One region of the Streptomyces sp. NPDC058239 genome, then DNA from elsewhere that is predicted to be linked to it. Evidence: predicted binding sites of a transcription regulator. Region 1 holds the regulator's gene; the other holds the start of a gene.
The links. The regulator HspR, encoded in region 1, represses chaperone genes until heat shock. The targets are predictions, from matches to a motif close to TTGAGNNNNNNNNNCTCAA.

Region 2: the regulator HspR is predicted to act here: its motif matches at 3,311-3,329, upstream of lon (endopeptidase La).

What each region holds. Positions count from the first base shown of each region.
Region 1 covers NZ_JBHVWS010000036.1:89,329-96,538, reverse strand. Annotated here, with positions in the region: gene dnaJ (molecular chaperone DnaJ) at 64-1,248, shown strand; gene ACFVYE_RS31115 (heat shock protein transcriptional repressor HspR) at 1,250-1,696, shown strand; gene ACFVYE_RS31110 (hypothetical protein) at 1,951-2,460, shown strand; gene ACFVYE_RS31105 (hypothetical protein) at 2,493-3,953, opposite strand; gene ACFVYE_RS31100 (helix-turn-helix transcriptional regulator) at 4,054-5,025, opposite strand; gene ACFVYE_RS31095 ((2Fe-2S)-binding protein) at 5,361-5,681, shown strand; gene ACFVYE_RS31090 (pyridoxamine 5'-phosphate oxidase family protein) at 5,817-6,221, opposite strand; gene clpB (ATP-dependent chaperone ClpB) at 6,429-7,210, shown strand, end outside.
Region 2 covers NZ_JBHVWS010000007.1:10,114-17,323, forward strand. Annotated here, with positions in the region: gene ACFVYE_RS11200 (zf-HC2 domain-containing protein) at 1-681, opposite strand, end outside; gene ACFVYE_RS11205 (RNA polymerase sigma factor) at 696-1,307, opposite strand; gene ACFVYE_RS11210 (rhomboid-like protein) at 1,442-2,251, shown strand; gene ACFVYE_RS11215 (nucleotidyltransferase) at 2,178-2,996, opposite strand; gene lon (endopeptidase La) at 3,352-5,784, shown strand; gene ACFVYE_RS11225 (polysaccharide deacetylase family protein) at 5,908-6,666, opposite strand; gene ACFVYE_RS11230 (lysozyme) at 6,894-7,210, opposite strand, start outside.

The DNA of each region.
Region 1 (7,210 bases):
CCGGCCCTCGCGCCCGCCAACGGGGGGGGGCCCATGGCCGATCGTCCGGAAGGAGGGACGTCGATGAGCACGAAGGACTTCGTCGAGAAGGACTACTACAAGGTCCTCGGCGTCCCCAAGGACGCCACCGACGCCGAGATCAAGAAGGCGTACCGGAAGCTCGCCCGCGAGTTCCACCCGGACGCAAACAAGGGCGACGACAAGGCGGAGGAGCGCTTCAAGGAGATCTCCGAGGCGAACGACATCCTCGGCGACAGCAAGAAGCGCAAGGAGTACGACGAGGCCCGCGCCCTCTTCGGCAACGGCGGCTTCAGGGCCGGACCCGGAGGCGCCGGAGGCAACTTCAACTTCGACCTGGGCGACCTCTTCGGAGGCACCCAGGGCGGGGGCGCGGGTGGCGGAGCCGGTGGTTTCGGCGGCGGCGGCCTGGGCGATGTCTTCGGCGGCCTGTTCAACCGGGGCGGTACGGGGACGCGGGTGCAGCCGCGCCGCGGCCAGGACATCGAGTCCGAGGTGACGCTCAGCTTCATCGAGGCGGTCGAAGGGGCCACGGTCCCGTTGCGGATGTCCAGCCAGGCGCCCTGCAAGGCGTGTTCCGGCACCGGTGACAAGAACGGCACCCCCAGGGTCTGCCCGACCTGTCTCGGCACCGGACAGGTGTCGCGCGGCACCGGCGGCGGCTTCTCGCTCACCGACCCCTGCGTGGACTGCAAGGGCCGGGGCCTCATCGCCCAGGACCCCTGCGATGTCTGCAAGGGCAGCGGACGGGCGAAGTCCTCCCGGACCATGCAGGTCAGGATTCCGGCGGGCGTCTCGGACGGCCAGCGGATCCGGCTGCGCGGCAAGGGCGGCCCGGGCGAGCGCGGTGGACCGGCCGGCGATCTCTACGTCGTGGTCCATGTCGACGCCCACCCGGTCTTCGGCCGCAGGGGCGACAACCTCACAGTCACCGTGCCTGTCGACTTCACGGAGGCGGCGCTCGGCGGCGAGGTGAAGGTGCCCACGCTCGGCGGTTCGCCGGTCACCCTGAAACTGCCGGCCGGCACCCCCAACGGGCGTACGATGCGCGCCCGCGGCAAGGGCGCCGTACGCAAGGACGGCACCAGGGGCGACCTGCTGGTCACCGTCGAGGTGACGGTGCCCAAGGACCTCAGCACCGAGGCCAGGGACGCGCTGGAGGCCTACCGGAAGGCGACCGCGGGCCACGACCCGCGGGCGGAGCTGTTCCAGGCTGCGAAGGGAGCTTGAGGTGGACGGCCGACGACGCAATCCGTACGAACTGACCGATGAATCACCGGTGTACGTGATCTCGATCGCGGCCCAGCTCTCGGGCCTGCATCCGCAGACGCTGCGCCAGTACGACCGCCTCGGCCTGGTCTCCCCCGACCGTACGGCCGGGCGCGGCAGGCGCTACTCGGCCCGCGACATCGAGCTGCTGCGCACCGTGCAGCAACTGTCGCAGGACGAGGGCATCAACCTCGCCGGCATCAAGCGCATCATCGAACTGGAGAACCAGGTCGCCGCCCTCCAGCAGCGCGTCGCCGAACTCTCGGCGGCCGTGGACGGCGCGGCGGCGGCGATGCAGCAGCGCGAGGCCCAGGTGCATGCCTCGTACCGGCGCGATCTGGTGCCGTATCAGGATGTGCAGCAGACCAGCGCGTTGGTGGTCTGGCGGCCGAAGCGGCCGAAGGACTGAGCGGGTTCGGCCGTCGGGCCGGACGATTCGCTCACGATTCGTTTCGTTCGGGGCCGGGAGTCGACCCAAGGGGTCGGCCCCCGGCCCTTCGCTGTGCGCCCGCAGCCCTGCGCATGCCCCCGGGCTCCGGCCGAAACCAGACTCATGTTCGATCACGCTCGCGACAATGGGGCAGGGGTCTGTCACCGGCCCCGCTCGTTCACCAACGCACCGGGCCGGGGCCAACCGCCCGGTGGCACAGTCGGGAGTCATGCATGTCCATGGTCGGCCTCTTCTGGATCACCGGCACCGCGGCCCACATCGGCGCCCCACCGAACGAACCCGGCCCCGGCGTGCTGCTCACCGAGGAGGGGCTGACGGGGCTCGGGGCGGACCAGAGCGGCCGGTGGACTTGGGACGAGATCCAGCGCGTGTCGGTGGCCGGTGTACCCGTGCGGTCCTCGGCGCGCAGGGTTGCCGGGCTTCTGCTGGACACCGTGATCACAGCAGCGCTCGGCGGGGTGGACGAGGGCCCCGCCATGTTCGTACGCATCGAAACTCCCACGGAGGGAGTGGAATTGATCGTGCACGCGCCCACCGCCTCCTACAGCCCCGCGGAGTGCCGGCTGTCACAGGGCCTGCTCGATGCCTGTGCGAACGGCCGGGCCACCCCTGCCGCGCTGCTCGACTGGGGGCGTACGCGGCAGGGCGGCACCCCCAAGCGTGCGGAGCGGGAGGAGCTGCTGGCGGCGTGGGGCGGGGCGCCGCGACTGCCCGAGCGCTGATCGGCAGGCAGACACCCGCACCCCACGGCGTATCAGTTGCCGGAGACCGTGAACTCGGCCGTGTTGTTGGCCAGTCGCGGATCGAAGGCGGAGATCCGCAGCTCCGGGTCGTCGTTGAGTGTGGCGACCGAACCCTTCGCCCCGCCCTCGACGAGGCGGTCGACGTGCAGGGTGAAGTCGAACGTGGAGCGGGCCTTCTCCCAGAGGAGGATCGGTGTCCGGCAGGTGTAGCTGTTCGTGCCGGACAGGTCGCAGGCGTCAGGCTTGCCGGTGACGGTGGTGCCCTCCGGGATGCGGACGTCGAGCGTCGCGACGGAGGCGCCCGCGCCGAGGGAGGCGACCCAGGCCGGGCCGCGGTTCTTCACACCGATCCGGGCGGTGACCGTGTCACCGGGCGCGGCGGAGGTGATGTCGCTCGCGAGGGCGACCAGGTCGGCCTTGTTGGCTGCTGTGATCTGCGTGGAGCGGTAGTTGTCGTCGAGGTTCAGGTCGGGCTCGGCGGCCACCGCGCTCCGGGTGGCGGCCGCGGGGACGGGTGCTGCGCCGAGGTCGGCACCGGTGCCCTGGACGAACGGCCTTCCCGCGAGGGCCTGTTCGTACGCCTCGTCGGTGAACCGGTCGACCGAGTAGTCGAACCGCTCGTACAACGCCGCACTCGTCGCACGGACCGCGCCGGCCGCCGACAGGTCGTACACCTGCCCCGGGGCGACGGGCTCGTCGAGGACACAGACGGCTGTGGTGCCGCTCCGGTTGGTGACGGGGTCCGCGTCCAGGTACGTGCAGTTGCCGAAGCGCTGCGAGAACGCCAGGCCGTGCGAGGCGAAGAGGGTCAGCAGGGTGCGGTCGGCGGTGCGGTTGCCGTGGTTGGTCAGGCGGATCGGCTGGGCGAGGTCGGTGCCGGGCTTGACGCCGGTGCGGTACGGAAGCTGGCTCACACCCAGGTCGGGGCCGTCACCGAGGCGGATCTGGGTGTCCGCCGGATACCCGGTGAGGGGGCCGAAGGAACTGTCCGCCGCCGCGGTGAAGTGCAGGGTGCCGGTGGCGTCGGCGGGTGCGCCGGCTGCGGCGCGCAGCCCGATCTCGGCGACGGAGACGTACGGGGCGCCGTCCAGGGACCCGAAGTCGCAGGTCGCGGTGAGGGCGTCGGTGGCCGGTGCGCAGGTCGAGGGCCAGCTGACCTCGGCCACACCCGCGAGCTCGGACGCGTCGACCGTGAGACGGCCGCCGGTCACGGAGTTGTGCGTGTTGTCGTGCCCGAGCTTCACCTCGACGGTGTTGGCGGTCGCGGAGCCGTCGGCGTCCGCGGTCGGCAGGACGAGCTCGTACGGCGCCGCGATCCAGAGCTGGTCCGTCTCCGGCTCGTCGGCACTGGCAGGTGCGACGGAGCCGAGCGCGAGGACCGCCCCGGCGACCAGCGCGACCGGGACGTGGAGCCGGCGCCCCGGTCGTATGCGGGTGGGGGATGGGGGCCGGTGGTCCGGAGCTGCCTGCATGATGTCGGGTCTCTCCCTGCGAAGCGGTACGTGTCCGGGAGTTGGACGGGCCGGGGCGGGGGTTGGTTGTACGTCGCCACCGGGACATCTCCTCGACCGTTCAATTCAGTGGCTTGTCGAGGATTCCCGATTGGGCGATGAGGTAGCCGAGTTGGGCGCGACTGTTGCTTCCGAGAGTGGCGGAGAGCTTGGCGACATGGGCGCGACAGGTACGGACATTCATGCCGAGGCGCCGGGCGATCGCCTCGTCGACGTACCCCTCGACGAGGAGTTTGGCTATGGACCGCTGGATGCCGGTGATGCCGTCATTGGGAGGGGTGTACGGAGCCTCTTCGGTGAGGGGGGTCGCCAGTTGCCAGAACTGGTTGAACACGGATACCAGATACTCCACCAGGCCGGGATGGCGCAGCTCCAGAGCCACCTGTCGGTCGCGGCGTGCGGGTATGACGGCCACGGAACGGTCGAAGATGATCATGCGATCGATGAGCTCTTCCAGCGTTCGGACCTCTACGTGCCCCGAGTGCAGCCGTTCCAGATAGGCGAAGACGCCGGGGCCGTGACGGACCGTGTGCTGATAAAGAGTGCGCAGCCGTACGCCGCGGCTCACCGGCCCTTCCACGCGTTCCAGTGATTGGGTGAGGACATCCAGATTGCGGACACCGCCCGGCTGGATGGTGAGTATCTCTTCGGTGCATTGGGCGGTCGCTGTGTCCAGCGTCGCATTTATGGTCTGCAGCCCTTCCAGGACGCTGATCGCATGCGTAGTCACCGAGGGCTGGGCGCTGATGGCCATGAATGGCTCGAATGCGTCGGCCAATTCGATCGTGACCCGGCGGCGGTCCCGGATTTCCCGCTCTATGGGGTGCAGGCGCTGCGCGAGCACGGATGACGGCGGAACCGGGCGGAGCCATTTGGCGTCGTCCGGGTCCGGGTGCAGCAGAGCGAATTCCAGCAAGCAGGGAGCTGCTTCGACCTCCGTGCGGGCGATGCGCCCGGCGCCAAGAGCGCTGGCGTACAAGCGTGCACCCTCATCGCACAGTTCGGTGATGGGGTGAGGATGCGTAGGTTTCATGCTTGTTGTGAGCAAATCTCCACCCCCCAGGGTCCTGAACGTACAGGAACATGATGCATCGCTCCTGTGGCTTCGACGTGCTGGGTTGCGACATGGTCTTGGTGGAGCCGGGGGAGAGGAACCTACCAAGTGAGGACGAAGCCACCCATGTACAAGAGATTGCTTCGCTCGGTTCTTGCTGTCGCCTTCGCTGCCGCAGCATTCTCCGTAGCAGTTCAGGGGGATGTTTCGTGGGACAGCCAAAGGGCTGACGCGCAGAGCAGTGTGTCGGCGGGCGAAATGGGAACCAGTGATGTGTCCTGGGACAGCCAGCCGGCTGGCGTGTCCGCGGGCGCATGACCATCCCGCCGGACGACCGGACTTTCCGGCGCGAGATGGCCACGGCCTACCGTTCGGGCTGGCATTTCATCGATCTCGTCACGGCCATCCCCCGCTGTGGCGACTCGCTGATGGTCACTCTGTTCGGCGACCCCATCGTTGTCGCACGTGAAGAAGACGACGAAGTACGTGCTTACCGGTGCCTCCGCAAGCCGCGTGGAGCCCCGCAGCCCGTTCGCTGCGCGATCCGGTACGACATGATTTTCGTCAACCTCGACCGGCGGGACCACCAGCTGTTCGAGCCAGAGACTATTTCCGCCACCCCCCGCAGTGCCTGAGCGATCCCCCGTCGTTACACGTCGCTCAGTCACTCCCCCACACAACGGCGCCATCGTGACCTGAACACGATGGCGCCGTTGTGCTGCCCAGGGAAGCGCCGCCGCCGGGAAGACCCGGGAAGTCCGCGGTCTCCCTCACACCCTGCCGAGCGCCCGGTCCAGGGCGATCTCGATGACCACGCGGTCCGGGTTGGGTGCCGGCGTGCGTTCGTAGCGTTCCGCGTAGCGGCTCACCGCGTCGGCGATCACGTCGGCCTCCGTGCGCACCGTGGCGCGGCCCTCCAGTGTTGCCCAGCGGCCCCGGTCGACCTGGCAGACCGCGACCCGGGCGCCGTCCGGGCCCGCGGCCAGGATGTTGGCGACCTTCTGGCGGTTCTTGTTGGTGATGACGCGGGCGAGCCCGGCCCCGGGGTCGTACGTCACACCCACCGGCACCACATGCGGCGTGCCGTCGGAGCGGGGAGTGGTCAGGGTGCACAGGTGGCGCTCGCGCCAGAACGCGAGGTACTCGGGACCGGGATTCATCACATCGACTGCCATGGGGACAGCGTAGGCAGCACGGAAACGTGACCGCCCCTGCGGTGGCGGAGGTCCACTCCGGCCGGTTCACTCGGAGCATCGGAAGAGGAGAGCTGGAGCCCGGGGACCGGTCCGGAACAGGGTTGAGTGGAATAGACTCAACTTTGTGCACGTTGACCTAGTCAGTGTTGTGGAGAGACCAGTCACCGCAAGGAGGAGAAAGCGCACGTGGACGCCGAGCTGACCAACAAGAGCCGGGACGCCATCAACGCGGCCACCAGCAGGGCCGTGAAGGACGGGCACCCAGATCTGACCCCCGGGCATCTGCTGCTCGCGCTGCTCGCGGGCGAGGACAACGAGAACATCATCGATCTGCTCGCCGCCGTCGAGGCCGACCAGATCGCCGTACGCACCGAGACGGAGCGGCTCCTGGGCGCGGAGCCCAGTGTCACCGGGTCGACCGTCGCCCCGCCGCAGCCCAACCGCGAGCTGCTCGCCGTGATCGCGGATGCCGCGCAGCGCGCGAAGGAGCTCGGCGACGACTACATCTCCACCGAGCACCTGCTGATCGGCATCGCCGCCGAGGGCGGCCGGGCCGGTGAGATCCTGAGCGGTCAGGGGGCCAGTGCGAAGAGGCTGCTGGACGCATTCGAGAAGAGCAGGGGAGGGCGCCGGGTGACCACACCCGACCCGGAGGGCCAGTACAAGGCCCTGGAGAAGTTCGGTACGGACTTCACGGCCGCAGCCAGGGAGGGCAAGCTCGACCCCGTCATCGGGCGTGACCAGGAGATCCGGCGTGTCGTCCAGGTGCTCTCGCGGCGTACGAAGAACAACCCGGTGCTCATCGGTGAGCCCGGTGTCGGCAAGACGGCCGTCGTCGAAGGGCTCGCCCAGCGCATCGTCAAGGGCGACGTCCCCGAGTCCCTGAAGAACAAGCGGCTCGTCTCGCTCGACCTCGGCGCGATGGTCGCGGGCGCCAAGTACCGCGGCGAGTTCGAGGAACGGCTGAA
Region 2 (7,210 bases), on a different contig from region 1:
CGCCAGCCCCGGCAGCAGCCATGCCGCCGGGCCCGGCCCCACGGCGGACGGGGGCAGTGCGGCCCCGGCGAGGGTGAGCGCCGGGATGCTCACGCCGAGCACCGCGGCGGTTCTCGTCAGCAGCAGCCGCAGCCCGCCGGCCGGGGTGGCGGCGGTGATCTCGTGCATCGGGTCCGTGTGCCGTCCGTAGGAGACGACGACCCCGGCGAGCGGCAGCACCGGCGCGACGACGAGGAGCAGCGGTCGCGTGGCCGCGCCGAGCCCGGCCCCGTAAGCCAGAGCGAGGGCCCCTACGGCCACCAGCACCAGCGCCAGCAGCCACGCACCGCGCAGCGCGGGCCCGGCGGCCCACAGCAGACGCCCGGTGCGGGTGGCGGACCCGGGAAGTCGGACCCGACCGTTCAGGACGGCCCCGGTTGCGGACACGAGGGAACGGACCCGGTTGCTCCGGGCGGGCCGGCTCTCCGGTGTCCCTTCCGCCGCCACCGCGGCCAGCACCCCCGCCCGCACCCCGTCCAGCATCGCCGCCGCCTCATGCCGTGCCCGTACCGCCGCCGAGACCCGTGCCGCGCACCCCCCGCACGTCTCCACGTGCTTCTCCAGGGACCAGGCGTCCGTCTCCGCCACCGAACCGGCTGCGTACCGGTCGGCCAGTTCTCCGTCCACGTGCCAGTGGGTCACGCCGTCGCCTCCCCTCATGCCGTGCCTCCCAGCGGACCGGCTTCCGGCGCCAGCAGTTCCAGCGCGGCGCGCAGCTCGCGTCTGGCCCGCATCGCCCGGGTCTTGACCGTGCCTTCCGGTATGTCCAGGAGCCGGGCCGTCTCACGGGTCGTCAGCCCGTCGATGACCGTCGCGCGCAGGACCTCGCGCAGCTCCGGCGAGATCCGGTCGAGTGCGGCGCCCACATCCCCGTACTCCAGCCCGGCAAGCACCCGCTCCTCGGCGGACGGCGCGGCGGCTGCCCACTCCTTGCTCCCGGCCCGCTCGGCCTCGGCCTGCGCAGCGAGACCGGCGCGGGCGTGGACCCGCTGCGCGTCCACCAGCCGGCGCGAGGCGATCACCCAGAGCCAGCCGCCGATCTGCCCCCCGCGGTGCGATCCGGCGGAGCGCCAGGCCGTCACGAAGGTGTCCTGAAGGACTTCCCGTACGGTCTCGGTATCCGCGCACCGTCTGCTCAGCCGGGCGAGCAGCCAGCCGGCATGCCGGTCGTAGAGCGTCGCCAGGGCCGCCGTATCCCCCTGTGCGACGGCACGCAGCAGCGCATCGTCGTCATTTCGGTCCTCCCCCGGGGAGCGCAACAGGTTCACACTCCCTCTATCGAGCACCGGACCCGAGTCGGTTCATACGTGGCTCATGTGGTTCACGCCATAGGCGTCGCGGGGGACGATCACGGAGGGTGGAACGTTGCTTCGGGGGCTGGTACGGAAAGGGGCCTCGCGCGGTGCATCAGGGTACGGACAGGGCGGTTCGCGAAGAAGAGCTCGCGGCGCCGCTGCTCGACGCCATACCGCGTCAGCGCCGTACGGAAGAGCCCGCCGTTCCTGGGGACCGCAAGGCCCGCCGGTGGCTGCGGCTGCTGCCGACGCCCACCGGTACCCCGTTCACCTTCGGGTATCTGCTGGTGCTCGTCGCCACGTCCCTCTTCATGGAGTGCGCCGATCCGGACACCGTCTCCGCCGTACTGCGCGAATCGAGCACGGATGTCGCGCATCTCGGCGAGGCCCCGTTCCTCGTCCTGGCCGCCAGTGCCCTGTGGGTCGTCGGCGGGCTCACCTCCCCGTACGTCCTCGGCTTCGCGCTCGTGCTGACCGCCCTGGAACGCCGCATCGGGGGGTGGCGCACCGCCGGTGTGTTCCTGCTCGGTCATGTCGTGGCGACGCTCGCCACGGAGATCCCGGTCGGGCTGTCCGTGGTGGCCGGTCATCTGCCGGAGTCCTCGCTGCACAGGCTCGACTACGGCATCAGCTTCGGGCTGATGGCGAGCGTGGGTGCGCTCGCCGGGCTGCTCACGCCGTGGCTCCGGGTGCTGGTGCTCGGCGGGGTCGGTGCGATGCTGCTGCGTGATCTGTTCGACCTCGGCAACCCCCTCACCAGCTGGGGCCATCCGCTGGCGCTGCTGCTGGGCGTGGCCTGCTGGCCGCTGCTGCGCCGGGCCGGTGCGGTCACAGGTGCGGTGGTCAGGGGCGTGGGGCCTTCTCGCCGTGCACCGCGAGATACTCGGCTGCCAGCCAGGGCGCCAGATCGTCGATGAGCACCGCGAGGACAGCCGGATCGGCGGAGGGGGTGCGGCCCGTGCGCGCGGCCACCCTCATCTGCTCGATCCGCTCCGGGTGGTCCGGGTAGTAGCGGGCGAACACCTCGGCGGACTCCACCAGATCGCTGGTCCAGCCGCCCCACTGCGGCATGACCAGGGTGAAGCCCGACCGGACGATACGGCGGGCGGCGCCGCGGCTGAGGTTTCGGCGTTCGGAGTCCGTGGTGGCTTCGGCGGCCCTCCGTCGCCAGCGCGGGAGCGAGAGGTGGAGGTCCCCGTTGGTCTCGCGGGCGAGCAGCGGGGTGGGGCGGTAGCGCGGAAGCTGTACGGCGAGGTCCTCGCCCAGCAGTGGGGTGCAGAGGCAGGCGAGGAAGAAGCCGAGGTCGTTGCGTTCGAGTTCGCTGGTGAGGGTGTCGGCGCCGAACAGCAGGATGCCGACGCCGTCGATCTGGCCGAACGAGGCGTCCAGCCCGGCCTCGACGGCCCGGGCCGCCGCCTCGTCGGCCTCGGTGGGTTCGGTGCGCAGGGCGAGCAGCAGGTCCAGATCGGAGACACCGGGAACGGCCGTGCCGCGCGGAATGCTGCCGTAGATGTACGCGCTGTGCAGCCGCGCGCCGTCGAACACTTCGGCGATCCGGGTGCGGGCAGCCGCCACCACGGGGGCGAAGGCCGCCGGCACCCGGCCCAGCGAACCCTCCCGCCGGATGGTGCCGTCCGGATTCATCCCTCGGTCGTCGTTCATACCGGCACTCTGCCCGGTGTCCCGTCCGGTTGCCGACCGGTTTTTCGCAGGTGGGCCGGGCCTCGGGACATCGGCCGGTCCGAGGTCCCGTGCCGTCGTCAGGGCGTCGGCGGCGACCACAGTGGTCACGGAGTGGAAGCCACAGACCGGCGGACTCGGTTCCCGAAGCCGGGAACGCCGCCGGATTAAAGCGGACGCGTCCGGAGTTCTCCGCTACAGAAACGGCCGGACCGGGCGGGGCCTGCGGAGCGAGCGCATTCAGTCGATCGCTCACAGCGAACATGCACCGGGGAACAATGGGAGGCTCAGAAGCATTGAGTCTGCATAACTCAACTTGAGTGCCGAAGGGGAGATCATGGCTACCGAGTCCAATGCGGTCACTCCGCTCGCCCTGCCCGTGCTGCCGCTCGACGACGAGGTCGTGCTGCCCGGGATGGTGGTGCCTCTGGACCTGTCCGACACCGATGTACGCGCCGCCGTGGAAGCCGCACAGGCCGCAGCCCGTGAGGGTGGCGGCAAGCCCGAGGTGCTTCTTGTGCCGCGGATCGACGGGACGTACACCGGCACCGGTGTCATCGGCACCGTCGAACAGGTCGGGCGGCTTTCGGACGGGGATCCGGGCGCGCTCATCCGCGGCCGTGGCCGGGTACGGATCGGGGCCGGGACCAGCGGGCCGGGTGCCGCGCTCTGGGTGGAAGGGACACGGGTCGACGCGGTCGTCCCCGATCCGCTCCCCGGAGCCGCCGCCGAGCTGGTCAAGGAGTACAAGGCGCTCGCCACCAGCTGGCTGAAGAAGCGCGGCGCCTGGCAGGTCGTGGACCGGGTCCAGCAGATCGAGGACATCTCCGCGCTCGCCGACAATTCCGGATACTCACCCTTCCTCACCACTGCCCAGAAGGTGCAGCTCCTGGAGACCGTGGACGCGGTCGCCCGGCTGAAGCTCGCCATCCAGTGGCTCGGTGAACACCTTGCCGAGCAGGATGTCGCCGAGTCCATCGCCAAGGACGTCCAGGAGGGCGTCGACAAGCAGCAGCGCGAATTCCTGCTGCGGCGCCAGTTGGAAGCCGTACGCAAGGAGCTCTCCGATCTCAACGGCGGCCCTGGTTCCGGCGCAGACGAGTCCGACGACTACCGGGCCCGCGTCGAGGCCGCCGATCTTCCCGAGCACGTCCGTGAGGCCGCCCTCAAGGAGGTCGACAAGCTGGAGCGCTCGTCCGACCAGAGCCCCGAGGGCTCCTGGATCAGGACCTGGCTCGACACCGTCCTCGAACTGCCGTGGACCGAGCGGACCGAGGACGCGTACGACATCCGCGGCGCCCAGGAGATCCTCGACGCCGAGCACGCGGGCCTGCAGGACGTGAAGGAGCGGATCACCGAGTACCTGGCGGTACGCAAGCGGCGTTCCGAGCGCGGCCTCGGCGTCGTCGGCGGGCGGCGCGGCGGTGCCGTCCTGGCGCTGGTGGGTCCGCCGGGCGTGGGCAAGACCTCGCTCGGTGAATCCGTCGCGCACGCCATGGGACGCAAGTTCGTCCGTGTCGCGCTCGGCGGTGTACGGGACGAGGCGGAGATCCGCGGCCACCGGCGTACCTACGTCGGTGCCCTGCCGGGACGTATCGTCCGGGCCATCAAGGAGGCCGGAACGATGAATCCGGTCGTCCTGCTCGACGAGATCGACAAGGTCGGCTCCGACTTCCGGGGCGACCCGGCCGCCGCCCTCCTCGAAGTCCTCGACCCGGCGCAGAACCACACCTTCCGCGACCACTACCTGGAGGTCGAACTCGACCTCAGCGATGTCGTCTTCCTGGCGACGGCCAATGTGCTCGAAGCCATTCCGGAGGCCCTGCTCGACCGTATGGAGCTGGTCAGGCTCGATGGCTACACCGAGGACGAGAAGGTCGTCATCGCCCGCGACCACCTGCTCCCGCGCCAGCTGGAGCGGGCCGGTCTGGAGAAGGACGAGGTGACGCTCGACGAGTCCGCGCTGCGCAAGCTGGCCGGCGAGTACACCCGCGAAGCGGGCGTACGAAACCTGGAGCGGGCCGTCGCCCGGCTGCTCCGCAAGGTCGCGGCCCAGCACGAACTGGGCGACCGGGAGCTTCCGTTCACGGTCACCGAAGCGGATCTGCGCGGTCTGATCGGCCGGCCGCACCATGTTCCCGAGTCCGCCCAGGACCCGGCCGAGCGCCGCACCGCGGTGCCGGGCGTGGCCACCGGACTCGCGGTGACCGGTGCCGGTGGTGACGTGCTGTTCGTGGAGGCGTCGCTGGCCGACCCGGAGACCGGGGCGTCCGGACTGACCCTCACCGGTCAGCTCGGCGACGTCATGAAGGAGTCCGCGCAGATCGCGCTGAGCTTCCTGCGGTCGCACGGCGCGGAGCTGGAGCTGCCGGTCGCGGATCTGAAGGACCGCGGCGTGCACATCCACTTCCCGGCGGGCGCGGTCCCGAAGGACGGCCCGAGCGCCGGCATCACCATGACGACCGCGCTGGCCTCGCTGCTCTCCGGACGGCTGGTCCGTACGGATGTGGCGATGACCGGTGAGGTCTCGCTCACCGGACGGGTGCTGCCGATCGGCGGCCTGAAGCAGAAGCTGCTGGCCGCGCACCGGGCCGGGATCACCACCGTGGTCATCCCGAAGCGGAACGAGGCCGACCTGGACGATGTCCCGGCCGAGGTCCTGGACACCCTGGAGGTCCACCCGGTGACGGACGTCCGCCAGGTGCTGGAGATCGCCCTCGCCCCGGCCTCCGCGGCCAGGCGCGAGGAGAGGATCCCGGCCGCGGCGTAGGCGCCATGGCGTGACGGGCGTGGCACCACGTGCGCGACCGGTACGGACGGCCCGCCTTCCCGGCAACGGGCGGGCGGGTCGTTCCGCGTGCGCCCAGGGTCCTCGCTTCTGGGGGCGTACGGCTCAGGGGCGGTAGACGGTCCCCGGGGCCGGCTCTGCGGGCGCCATCAACTGCGGGACGGTGACGAAGGTGTAGCCCTGCTTCTTCAGCGCGTCGATGATGCCCGGCACGGCGGGCACCGTCCCCTTGTAGATGTCGTGCAGCAGGATGATGCCGTCCCGGCTCGCCTGGTCCAGGATGCGCTTCTTGATCAGCGCCGAGTCGGTCGTGGAGTAGTCCTTGGCGGTCGCGCTCCACAGGATCTGGGAGAGCCCCAGGTCCTTGCTGATGTCCGAGACGGTGTCGTCGGTACGGCCCTGCGGCGGGCGCATCAGACGCGGCTTCTTGCCGGTGATCTCCGCTATCGCGTCCTGGGTCTTCTCCAGCTCGGCGCGTATCTCGGCGGGCTTCTTGTCCGTCAGGATCTCGTGGGACCAGGTGTGGTTGGCCACCTCGTGCCCCTCGGCGGCGAGCCTGCGCACGGTGTCGGGGTGCTTCTTGACGTGGTTCTTGCCCAGCAGGAAGAAGGTCGCGTGCACCTTCTTCTCCTTGAGGATGTCCAGCAGATGCGGGGTGTCCTCGCCCGGTCCCGCGTCGAAGGTCAGGGCTATGCACTTCGCCTTGCGGCAGTCCACCGGACCGAAGGAGCCCTTGGCGTCGGAGCCCGCGTCGCCGCGCGCGGAGGCCGGCGCGGTGGTCTGCATGGAGCAGCCGCTCAGCGTCAGGGTGAGTGCCGTCACAAGAGCGGCGGCCAACCCCGTACCGATCGACTTCGTCTTCATGGACAAGGCGGGTCACTCCTCCGTAGCTGAACAAGGCGCACGGTGTGCGGCAGGAAAGGACTATACACACGGCGTATACACCGGGTGTATAAGGGGTCCTTCATTGTCGGTTCGGAGGGCGAAACACCTGGTCAGGTGGCGCGAACAGGGCAGAGCCCCGGCGACTGGGCGGGTCGCCGGGGCTCTGCTGTGCGAAGTGTCGGACCGGTCGGGCGCGGCGGGCCGGCTCAGCCGTTGGCGAGAGCCTGTACGCGGTCGAGGGCGCCGTTGAAGTGGTTGTGGTCGCCGACGTAGGGGCCGGACGAGGTGTACTGCCAGATCGTGTAGTAGCTCCAGCCGGCCGGGAGTTCACCGACCGTGGTGTTGTAGCGGGCCACCCACAGCGGGTTGGTGGCGCCGAAGCTCGCATTGTTCCCGGTGCAGGTCTGCCACCAACTGGTCGCGGTGTAGATGACCGCGTCGCGTCCGGTGCGCGCCTTGTAGGTGTTCACGAAGTCGCGGATCCAGGACACCATGCCTGCCTGGGTCTTGCCGAAGCACTGCG